Regions from separate parts of the Legionella sp. PATHC039 genome, predicted to be linked through region 2. Evidence: riboswitches for the same ligand, from Rfam matches in the RefSeq annotation. Region 2 holds a riboswitch; the other holds the start of a gene.

Region 1 (5,198 bases), 2.2 Mb from region 2:
AATTCCATCGCCTGTACAGCATGAGATGGCTTACCAATCCCGGCATCAATGATTAATGTGATGTCAGGAAATCGATAACGCAAAGTTTCCAAGGCATAGGGGTTAATTAAACCCTTACCTGAGCCTATAGGAGCCCCCCAGGGCATTAAAATTTTACAACCTGCATCAACCAGTTTTTGACATAAAACCAGATCATCTGTGCAATAAGGAAAAACTTCAAATCCTCTGTCAATCAAAATTCTGGTTGCCTTGATTAACTCAAATGGTTCGGGCTGTAAATTATAATCATCGCCTATCACTTCCAGTTTTATCCAGTGAGTATCAAATAACTCCCTCGCAATTTCAGCTGTATTGATCGCTGCCTCCGCATTACGGCAACCAGCCGTATTGGGCAAAAAATGACAATCTAATTTTTTTACTGCTTGCCAAAAAGATTCTCCATCTAATCCTGCAGAAGTCTGGCGTTTTATTGATATCGTAATAACTTCTGTACCCGAATTAAGAATTGCCTGCTGCATATGCTCTAACGAAGGATAACATGCAGTACCTAAGAGTAAGCGGCTACTTAATTCTTTTCCTGCCAAATTCCACATCATTACCCTCCTTGCATGGGAAAGAGAATATCGACGCGGTCATTGGCTTGCAAAATTGTAGCTTCATAAGCTTTATGTGGTACATGATGATTATTTATAGCGACAGCAAAATGCTGTTGAGTATAATTAAGCTGCTTTAAAAATGCTCTTAATGATAATGAGGGTTGGATTTTATAAATTTTATCGTTGAAATAGACATTAATCACAATAACTCTCCCAAAGTTCTGGATAATTCAGATGACGGAAATTGGATGTAACACCTCGTAAAATTTCTTCTGCCAAGGCTGGGGCTATTAAATAACCATGACGATAAAGACCGTTAACAGCTATTAGCCCGTCGGCAAATTTAATACGTGGTAAATGATTTGCTAAAGTTGGACGGCAATGGGTCACTGTTTTTATGATGCGTGCTTCATCAAAGTTCCCATGTAAATAATACACAGCGGTCAGTAACTCCAAAGTCGTACGTACTGAAACCGGACTAAAATCTTCTGCCTCAATTTCGCTAGCGCCTATGAGGTAAAGATTTCCAGGTCTGGGTACAAGATATAGACTGTACCTTGGATGCAGAAGACGAATAGGCCGATGTAGTTGAACTCCTGGCGCATGAAGCCAAATGAGTTCACCTCTAATACCTCGTAAATCAGAAAATATATTTTGCGCACCTAAACCACGACAATCGAAAACGACATCAAAATGATATCTTTGTTCTTTTGTATTGATCTCTCCAGGTTTAAGCGATAAGACAGGAGTATTGGTAATGTGAGGTATGCAAACAGAGTCGAGATAATTTTTTAAAGACAACATTAGTGTTTGGCAATCAATATGCGCTTCATTTGGAAAATAATAAGCAGTTTCAAACTTTGTCAGCTCAGGCTCAAGCGCAATGAGATTTTCATGGGATAATTTTTGAAAAACAGAATTACTCGGATTGAGTTGACTCAGAATACGCCGACTAAAGTGAATCCATTCCGCCTGATCGCCTGGATGGCATAGCACCAGACTGCCCGATTGTTGAAAATAAACAGCTTCAGGCAAATCCTCAATAATACGTGGCCAACAGTTCTTAATAGATTCTTGACCCAAGGTGGAAATCAATAGAATTGATTTATCCAATTCAGAAAACGGTGTTAATAAACCTGCTGCAGCAGTACTGCAACTCATGCTTTCACTAGAGCGATCAAAAAGGGATACCTGCCAGCCCGCATTATGTAATGCAAAAGCCAGCAGACGCCCCATGATCCCTGAACCTACAATGCCTGCTCGCATAATTAATTTTCAAGACAACAGGCGATTGGTTTCAAATCAGAATAAGGTGTATCTGGCAAAAATCGATTGGTATAGCATTGCGAGATATCAAAATATTCATCAATAATTTTTAGATGTTTGGTATAGCGTCCAACCTTATCCCAGTCTCTGTCAACATTAATTAATGTACGTGAAAAAAATGGTAATGTTCTTGTAAAAATTTTTTGATATAAAGGAGTCCGCAACTGTGGTTTAGCCTGACATAATAACTCATAAGCTTCTTCAGGTTTTTCTGTCGCGTAGGCTGCACCGCGCTGTGTTGCTCTGAGAAATCCTTTGACTAATTCGGGTTTCTGTAATGTTGTTTCAGGAACAATAAATTGTATTGAGCAGAAACAACAACAGCCTAAACCAGCTAATTGATCGATTCGTAAAAATACAGTTTCTCCGCAAAGATGTTCCAGTTCAACTTTTTGAAAATTAATAAAACCAATACCAGTGTCGATAACATCCCGATAAATAGCATCTGTGACATTCATGCCAATACGGACTGTTTTGTAGCTCATCGGATCAATACCCGCAAGGCTGGCTAAATCATCAATAATTTTTTTGCCGAATTCGCCGATATAACCTACTCGTTTCCCAACAATATCCTGGAAAGAATTGATGCCACTTGATTTTAAAGCAATAAGTCCGGTAGGTGGCTCATCAAGAAGCGTTCCTATGGAAGTAACTGGATAACCTTTTGCTTTGGCTGCAACGGTATGAATCATTGCTTTAACACCAAAATCTACTGTTCCCAGGCCAACGATTTCGGTTACATCACTGGGATCCGCGGGTTCCAGAATGGCAAGCTTGATATCTTCTTCTGAATAAAACCCCAATTGTTGTGCCACAAGTATGGGGGTATGATAAGGGTTAGTGTACCAATTAAGCAGTAGGGTAACCCTGGATTTTAGTGATGACATCGCCATAACTCCTTATGTTATTATTTTAAATAGTATGGAGATGGCAAAAGGGAACCATACCTTAAAAAGGCCATGGTTTTTTTGAAGGCGTCCTTACGCTGATATGATTCAGATCAAGTTCAACGGGTAACTCTCAGCCGGATTTTCCGACACCCCGCGCCATCTAACAAACTCAAATATACTAAATTTTATTATATGCTTTGTCAAACTAGCGATAATATTGGCAGAATTGATAATTAATAAATAACACATATGGAGAAAGGATCTGCAATGGAAAATTTAGAGCATGGACATTCGCAAAAAGAAATCAAAGAGCGATTAGCACAGATCCCATCTCAAAATTACTTGCGAGATTGGATATATGGAGGAATTGATGGTGTTGTCACTACTTTTGCCATTGTCTCCGGTGTTGTGGGTGGACAATTATCTTCTTTAGTTATTCTAATTTTAGGTTTTGCCAACTTGCTTGCTGATGGTTTTTCAATGGCAGCGAGTAATTATCTGGGTACCAAATCTGAGGTAGATCAATTTCAACGCTATAAAACAATTGAAGAAAAACATATTGATTTTATTCCAGAGGGTGAAAAAAACGAAATAAAACAAATTTTTCAAAATAAAGGTTTGCATGGCCAAGCATTAGATCAAGTTGTTGAGGAAATTACAGCGAATAGAGCTTTATGGATAAAAACCATGTTACAAGAAGAATATGGGTTGCCTGCTACACTGCGATTCCCGCTTAAATCTGCGCTTTATACTTTTAGTGCGTTTCTACTTTTTGGAATTATTCCATTAATCCCTTACGTGTTGGTCATGAACAATTCGTTCATCTGGTCTTGTTTTTTCACTGCAATTACATTTTTTGTCATCGGTTCAATCAAAAGCCACTGGTCAACCAAATCCTGGTTATATTCCGGTTTTGAGACACTAATAATTGGCACGGTTACAGCCTCTCTCTCTTATGGTATTGGACTATTTTTACATCATATTCTGACTTAAAATAAAACATGGCTCTGCTATTAGCAGTACTTGTTAGATATAAATTTTGTAGTTAATTACATGGGGCAATATTGGAGATGATTCATTTATTAATCAATTGGATGAATTCAAAACTCATCGTGCGAGTAATTACTCTCAATACCATTTTATCTCTTTTTTTAGGAGCGGTGGGGAGTTTATCTCATGCAACTAAATCCAAAAATATAAACCAGATAGATAGTCTGTTCAATATTGTTAAAATGAGCACTGTATTAAGCAAAGACAGTCTAATCTCTCCTTACAATTACTTACTTACACAGCCATTAATGACGACCACTTTGGAAAAATACTATCAGCGCACCGCCAGGATTAAAGTAATTGCTGCCTTTACAAATCCGCATGATAATACCTATTCTCGAATTATCATCCTGTATGTAGACCGAAGTAAGAAAAGAAATAATGTAGATCTCGCCCAAAAGAAAAATGAAATCATTCCAGTTGAATTAGCAGCTATTAACATTAATTTTGAAGAACTGCCGGAGAAACTTATTACTGATATAATTCACACTAATATCCCTTTTGGAAAATTATTAACTCAACATCATCTAAAGGTTTTTAGTAAAGACCGCACCTACTTTTCAGTTGCATGCAACAAAATGTTGGCTTCATTAATCCATTGCAAACCAAATAAAAAATTATATGGCCGCACCAATGTGCTTGCTAGAGCAAACAATAAAAAATGGGTTGCCCATGTTATTGAAATTTTATCTGATGAAAAAGAAGTCAAGCATCGTTTAACATTGAATTAAATAGCTTGTAATTTAAAAAACATATAGTTAATTAAAAATCCACTTATCGAATTTTTTGCAACCAGCGAACTAATGTTCGTGTTTTATTGGAAAATAATTTAGGTGCATAAAAACTACCAGCAACGCGTTTGCTGATTTCACTCAGAGTAGGGTAAGGAACGATTACATCAGTAAAACTTCGGAGGTTTTTTTTCTCACGAATCGCCATAACCCAAGGTAAAATGAGTTCTCCGGCATGTGGGCCAACTATGGTGACTCCAAGGATCCTTGCTTTGTTGTCCGTGATGATTTTTATTTTTCCATTTAATGTATGCTCAGTTTGTGCTCGATCATTATCGACAAATGGCCACTCGATTATTTGGGAATCAGGATGCTTCAAGGCATCACTGGCTCCTAGTCCAACATGAGCTAATTCGGGATCAGTATAAGTGACCCATGGAATCGCTCTATAATCCACTTTAGACGGTAGTTTAAAAACAATATTACGAAGCACTATACCGGCATGATAACTCGCCATATGAGTAAACTGATAAAGCCCTGTTACATCACCCAGAGCATAGATTTTTTTATTACTGGTTTGTAAGTATTTATTTACTTCGACACCT
Region 2 (5,198 bases):
GGATTATAGGCATAGTGAACTGTTGGCCTATACAATAATTCAGATCCATTTTTTAATGTTAAAAAATTGGTAAGTGAAATAGTTTCTGCATGAGTAATTAAAAACCCGTGAAAAGCCCCCAATGTTGGAGTCCATGAACGAACCATGACACTAGCGCTCGGGCGAGACAGATAGATCGCGCATTGTGGTCCATTACTATGAGAATAAGCGTCATGGGGCCAATGAGCTTCATGTGTCCCCCACCCGATTTCAGCAGGTTGCAGTCCTTCCAAAATCAGACCATTAGCGGACCAGGTATTAACGAACTCGCCTGGTGATTTTGGAGGATAGGTAACTTGAGAGTCTTGCTCTGCAACATGGATTACTTTAATTCCCAAAGTCATGGCAAGATTAGCCCATGCTGCTGCATTTTTAGGCCTGTTAATAGTAAGGCCATTATCTTTTGCAATATTCAACAAGGCCTCTTTAATAAAATGTGAAACGAGACCCGGATTAGCCCCGTGAGTAATTAAGGCTGTTTTTTGAGTTTTATCCTTTAAGCGAAGGACTTCTTCACGCAAAGAATAATTGGTTCGGCGATTAAGCGCCATCTTCTCCATAACAAATTCTTGTTTCCACGGCTCAGTTGCGGCATTAATATACAATGCTCCTTTTTGATTACATAATATAATCAAAGCAAGACTTGATATGCCGATTGATACATCAATTAAAAAATCGTTCTCTTCCAAAGTACTACCAATCACGTCAAGGTAATTATCAGGAGTAATCTGTTGTAACTTGAATAAAACTCCGTATTTTTGGGCAACCTCAACCCTTGCCCCTTCATCGGCAATGATTGTCACTTGCGATGGTTTGATATCAAATTTCTCAAAGATTAAAGGCATTAATGCCTGACCAACGCAACCAAATCCTAATAAGACAAAACGATTTTTAAACAAGATTTTTTTTGTATTATGATTCTTATCCATGATGAATCCTTAACTTCCCGGCCCAGTTTAATTTGAATTTTTAATACTCAATAACTATTCAACAATGATCATACCCAACAGACATCAAAAACTTTCATATGGCATACTAATATTGTAGTAGCTATGTTGAATTCAGACAGCCTGTTGAGTAAAAAATTAGATATATCTACTCCCTGCTTGATTTTTAAAGTATGTAGTAAAATTGCATCCTGCCACTCTATTCCTGGCTTTGAATAAATCAATTAAAATGGTAGCCAGAATGCTACTGGAAAATCACATGATCCATATTGCGCTTTATCAACCAGAAATTCCACCGAACACGGGCAATATTATTCGACTCTGCGCCAATAGTGGAGCTCAACTACATTTGATTCATCCATTAGGCTTTACTTTGGAAGATAAACAAATGCGACGAGCAGGTCTTGATTATCATCAATGGGCTTCAATATTGCATTATGAGAATTGGCAAACATTCCTGCAGTCTCATTCAAAACGACGATTATTGTGCTGTAGCGCAAAAGGAAAAGTGAAGTATAGTGACGTCGATTATAAGACAGATGACATCTTATTATTTGGACCCGAATCTTGCGGTTTACCTCAACAAATACTGAACCAATATTCAACAATACGGATTCCCATGAGAGAAAATAATCGTAGTCTCAACTTATCAAATGCTGTAGCAATCATATTGTACGAAGCATGGAGACAAATGGATTTCAACATGTAAGCATTAACTTGGTAATTCACCTGATAGTGATTACAGCAATGGAAGAGATTGGGGAGGGCGTAAGTCCTTATTCCTTATAAAGAGGAAACTCCAGCATCCTCAATAGCATCTTCATAAATCAAAACAAGGGCGGCGCCCTGGTGAACCTCCAAACTAATTTCTGCTGTTTGTGTTCGATTGAAACAGGAATTTTTTCCAGGAAACGAAAGGTGTGAGTGCTTTAGCTCCCACTTCAAACCCTCAGAAGACAGGACAACCTCAGGAATACCTATTAACGAGATTTTAGTCTGGACAGGTAAAATAAAATTAACCCTCAATTTTTCATTAACAACAAAACCTTTGATGGGAGGCGAATATAAAAGGCAGTTTGTATCCATAAAAATGTTGATGTTATTCAGAATGTGATCCAAATACCCACCATTTATCCCTACAACGATAGCAGGCAATAGATCATGAGCCTGTAAATAATGCATGGCCTTTTGATAATCCGTACTCCCTTGATCTGGTAAATGAAGAAAAGAACGGTTTTCCAACAAAGCAGGCTGAATAGAATCCAGATCTCCAGTAATTAAGTCAGGAAAGACACCAAGATTACATAACACATTAGCGGCACCATCAGCAGCAATAACCGGCAGCTTTCTTTTATGAAAAAAGGAAGGAGCAGGCAAATCACCATTAAGACATAAAATAGAACGATAGTTTTTAAAGTTAATTACATCTAGCATCATAACGTCTTTTTAATAAAATCAGCACAAAACTCACTATCAAACCCACTACATTGGAACTCGTTACAAAAAATGAGTTTGTGCTGCTTCCATAAATGATCCAGGCCAGCGAACAAATTAGATAATTCACTAACATCATCATGGAAAGATCTTCAGTTGATTTGGTTTTTAAGGATTTAACGATTTGCGGTAAAAGTCCAATAAACGAGGTAATAAAAGCAACTATTCCAGAAAAAATAACAATTGACACATTTTCCTCCGCTCAGACTAATGAGATCAGGTTCAAAGGGTTGGGTGATCCTCTCAGCCAACTTATCAATTGGCACCCCTAATGTTGGACTTATATTTTATCACGAAATGAGCAGACCGCAATTTAAGAGCAAGAAAATACCCCTTTCTTTTTTCATCAGTTTATGATTAATTAATAATCCTTTAGTCCAAAAAAGGAATTAAGCCCCTCAAATAATTCTCAAATCGGTATTTGACAATAACTCATACAGCAGCTGGAGGCATCACTATGACAGTAGAACTTATTCGAAATGGAGAGACAGATACCAATGATTATGAGCAACACCTGGATTCTTTTGGATACGAAACATTAGAAAAATCCTTGAAAGAAGATGCCAAGTCTATATGCCAATTCTTTTGTAATGAAGAGCTGGTTTTACAAGGTTTAAAAAAATTGGTGACACAATTTTATCAGTTTAACCAACCTGAGAAAAAAACATTAAGACAATTTTTTGATGACTGGGGAAGTAAAAATCATTTTAACCACGAAGCTCCGCCTAATGATAAGATACCTTATGAAACCAGCCCCAATTTTCATTTCCCCAATCACACTCCGATTTTATATGGTGAATTAACTTCAGACTTATTCAATAATGTTCTTCTAAAACAGGGTTACTTATCCGCTGATCTTGGCGCAGGCCCCAAGCATGGGAAATGGGCGCATACCATCCAATTTTTTATTCTGGAAGAAGCCAGAAAAACCGGACAATTAAAGCTTCACAGCAATACAGTCTGCGAATTCATTAAAAAAATCTCTCAAATCCATGGCCAATACGAATCATTCAGTTTATGGAGCATTCTATTTGATTCATTTGACGAAACCTTTACCTGCCCTAATATAATTACTCAAACTTTGACATCACCATGGGATAATTCGAAAGAGGCTCTATTTTTAGCTGATAAATTAAACCATTTCCAAAAAAAATTTGAAAAAGCAGCCTCTACTGAAAATAATTACAATGCGTACGCCAATAAAAAATACATGAGCAGAATTGATAAAGCGCACTATGTTAAGTACAAAGACAAATGCGCAATTCTATGGTTTGCGCCACAGGATAAAAAAACCACCTCTAAGCCTTCCTGCCAAAAAGAATTGAAACAAAATCAATTAAGCTTATTATAAGAGGATATGACTTTGTATCGATAAACTTAAATAAAACATCTCTGGCTTGGATAGCGACTCTTTACCAAGGCAGAAAATTTTTTTTAAATCGAAATATTTTGTCATGGCAGATTTTAATCACTGGAAATATTTTCAGAAAAAATTATAGATGCCCACACAAAATCTCAATCTATTTTTATTATAAAAACGAATTTAATTCAATAAATCAGTTTATATATACTCCTTCACTAGAAAACATTTTTCGCCTTGACCTTGGAGTTTTTCCTAAATCCTATTATATTTAATAGTATAATATTTAATCTATTTTGGATTAAATAAACCAGGGAAAACGCGATCATGAGCAAATTCCTCGTATTTATTGGATCAATATTATTTTTTTCTTCCGTTTTAGCTGGAGATATCCCAGAAGTAGACATACAAGACCAACAGTCAGATCAGGAGTTATGCGCCCAAAAATTTTATAATCAATGCATCAACAAGTGCGAAAAAACAAATTATGGTGACTGTACTCAAGCCTGTGAGGAAAATGCTAAAAATCAATGTCTTTACGCAGGTGAATAAGAATGGTTTGCGTTGAGGCAATTAAATTAAATCCTATAAATTTTAATAGTGAAAACATTAACTCATTAAAAATAAACTGTATTTCGTCATTTCATGTTATAAATAAAACATTGCATCTGGAATTTTAAAATGCTCCATAATACCAAAATAAACAAACTCGCTGTCTTTTGTGGATCTAACACTGGTTATTCTGAAGTTTATAAACAATCAGCTGAAAACATGGCCGATGTCCTAAGCAGTAATGGTATTACCATGGTTTATGGTGGCTCAAAGAGCGGTTTGATGGGAATAATAGCCAATCGCATGTTAAAAAATGGCTCTAATGTCATTGGTGTTATACCAAAATCTCTGGTTGACACAGAAAAAGCACATGATGGGTTGACGGAATTACATGTTGTTAATTCTATGTATGAAAGAAAAGTATTGATGTGTAAATTGTCGGACGGGTTCATTCTACTGCCAGGTGGGTCAGGTTCTCTGGATGAATTTTTTGAAATGTTTACCCTGGTACAATTGGGATACCATAAGAAACCTTGCTGTGTACTCAATGCCTCTGGTTACTATGATTACCTTTTGCAATTTTTAGACTATGCTGTTAATCAAGGCTTTTTACACTCAAAGGATCGAAATACGCTCATTGTCAATCAATATCCAGATACGCTCATTGAGAATTTATTTGAAGTAATCAATAATTGCAAATAACAGTTTAGGAAAATTAATAACATAACAAGGAGTTAACCAATGCCAAAAAAACTGCTCATCGCTGCTTTCTTATGCAATATTTTTTGTAACCCCAGCCATCTAGC

What was found. Region 2 has a riboswitch for thiamine pyrophosphate ahead of OQI99_RS14630 (SemiSWEET family sugar transporter). Riboswitches for the same ligand answer to the same signal wherever they lie in the genome.
Positions count from the first base shown of each region.
Region 1: another riboswitch for thiamine pyrophosphate. It lies ahead of OQI99_RS04735 (ABC transporter substrate-binding protein); the one in region 2 lies ahead of OQI99_RS14630 (SemiSWEET family sugar transporter).

Region 1 is NZ_JAPHOP010000001.1:1,047,758-1,052,955, forward strand. Features, by position in the region: gene OQI99_RS04720 (thiazole synthase) at 1-593, opposite strand, end outside; gene thiS (sulfur carrier protein ThiS) at 596-799, opposite strand; gene OQI99_RS04730 (FAD-dependent oxidoreductase) at 792-1,862, opposite strand; gene OQI99_RS04735 (ABC transporter substrate-binding protein) at 1,865-2,809, opposite strand; TPP riboswitch at 2,883-2,976, opposite strand; gene OQI99_RS04740 (VIT1/CCC1 transporter family protein) at 3,080-3,805, shown strand; gene OQI99_RS04745 (hypothetical protein) at 3,883-4,593, shown strand; gene OQI99_RS04750 (FAD-dependent oxidoreductase) at 4,637-5,198, opposite strand, start outside.
Region 2 is NZ_JAPHOP010000001.1:3,214,928-3,220,125, reverse strand. Features, by position in the region: gene OQI99_RS14645 (homospermidine synthase) at 1-968, opposite strand, end outside; gene trmL (tRNA (uridine(34)/cytosine(34)/5-carboxymethylaminomethyluridine(34)-2'-O)-methyltransferase TrmL) at 1,246-1,695, shown strand; gene OQI99_RS14635 (thiamine diphosphokinase) at 1,770-2,420, opposite strand; gene OQI99_RS14630 (SemiSWEET family sugar transporter) at 2,404-2,670, opposite strand; TPP riboswitch at 2,657-2,760, opposite strand; gene OQI99_RS14625 (LirA/MavJ family T4SS effector) at 2,902-3,831, shown strand; gene OQI99_RS14620 (hypothetical protein) at 4,168-4,392, shown strand; gene OQI99_RS14615 (TIGR00730 family Rossman fold protein) at 4,522-5,094, shown strand; gene OQI99_RS14610 (carbonic anhydrase) at 5,134-5,198, shown strand, end outside.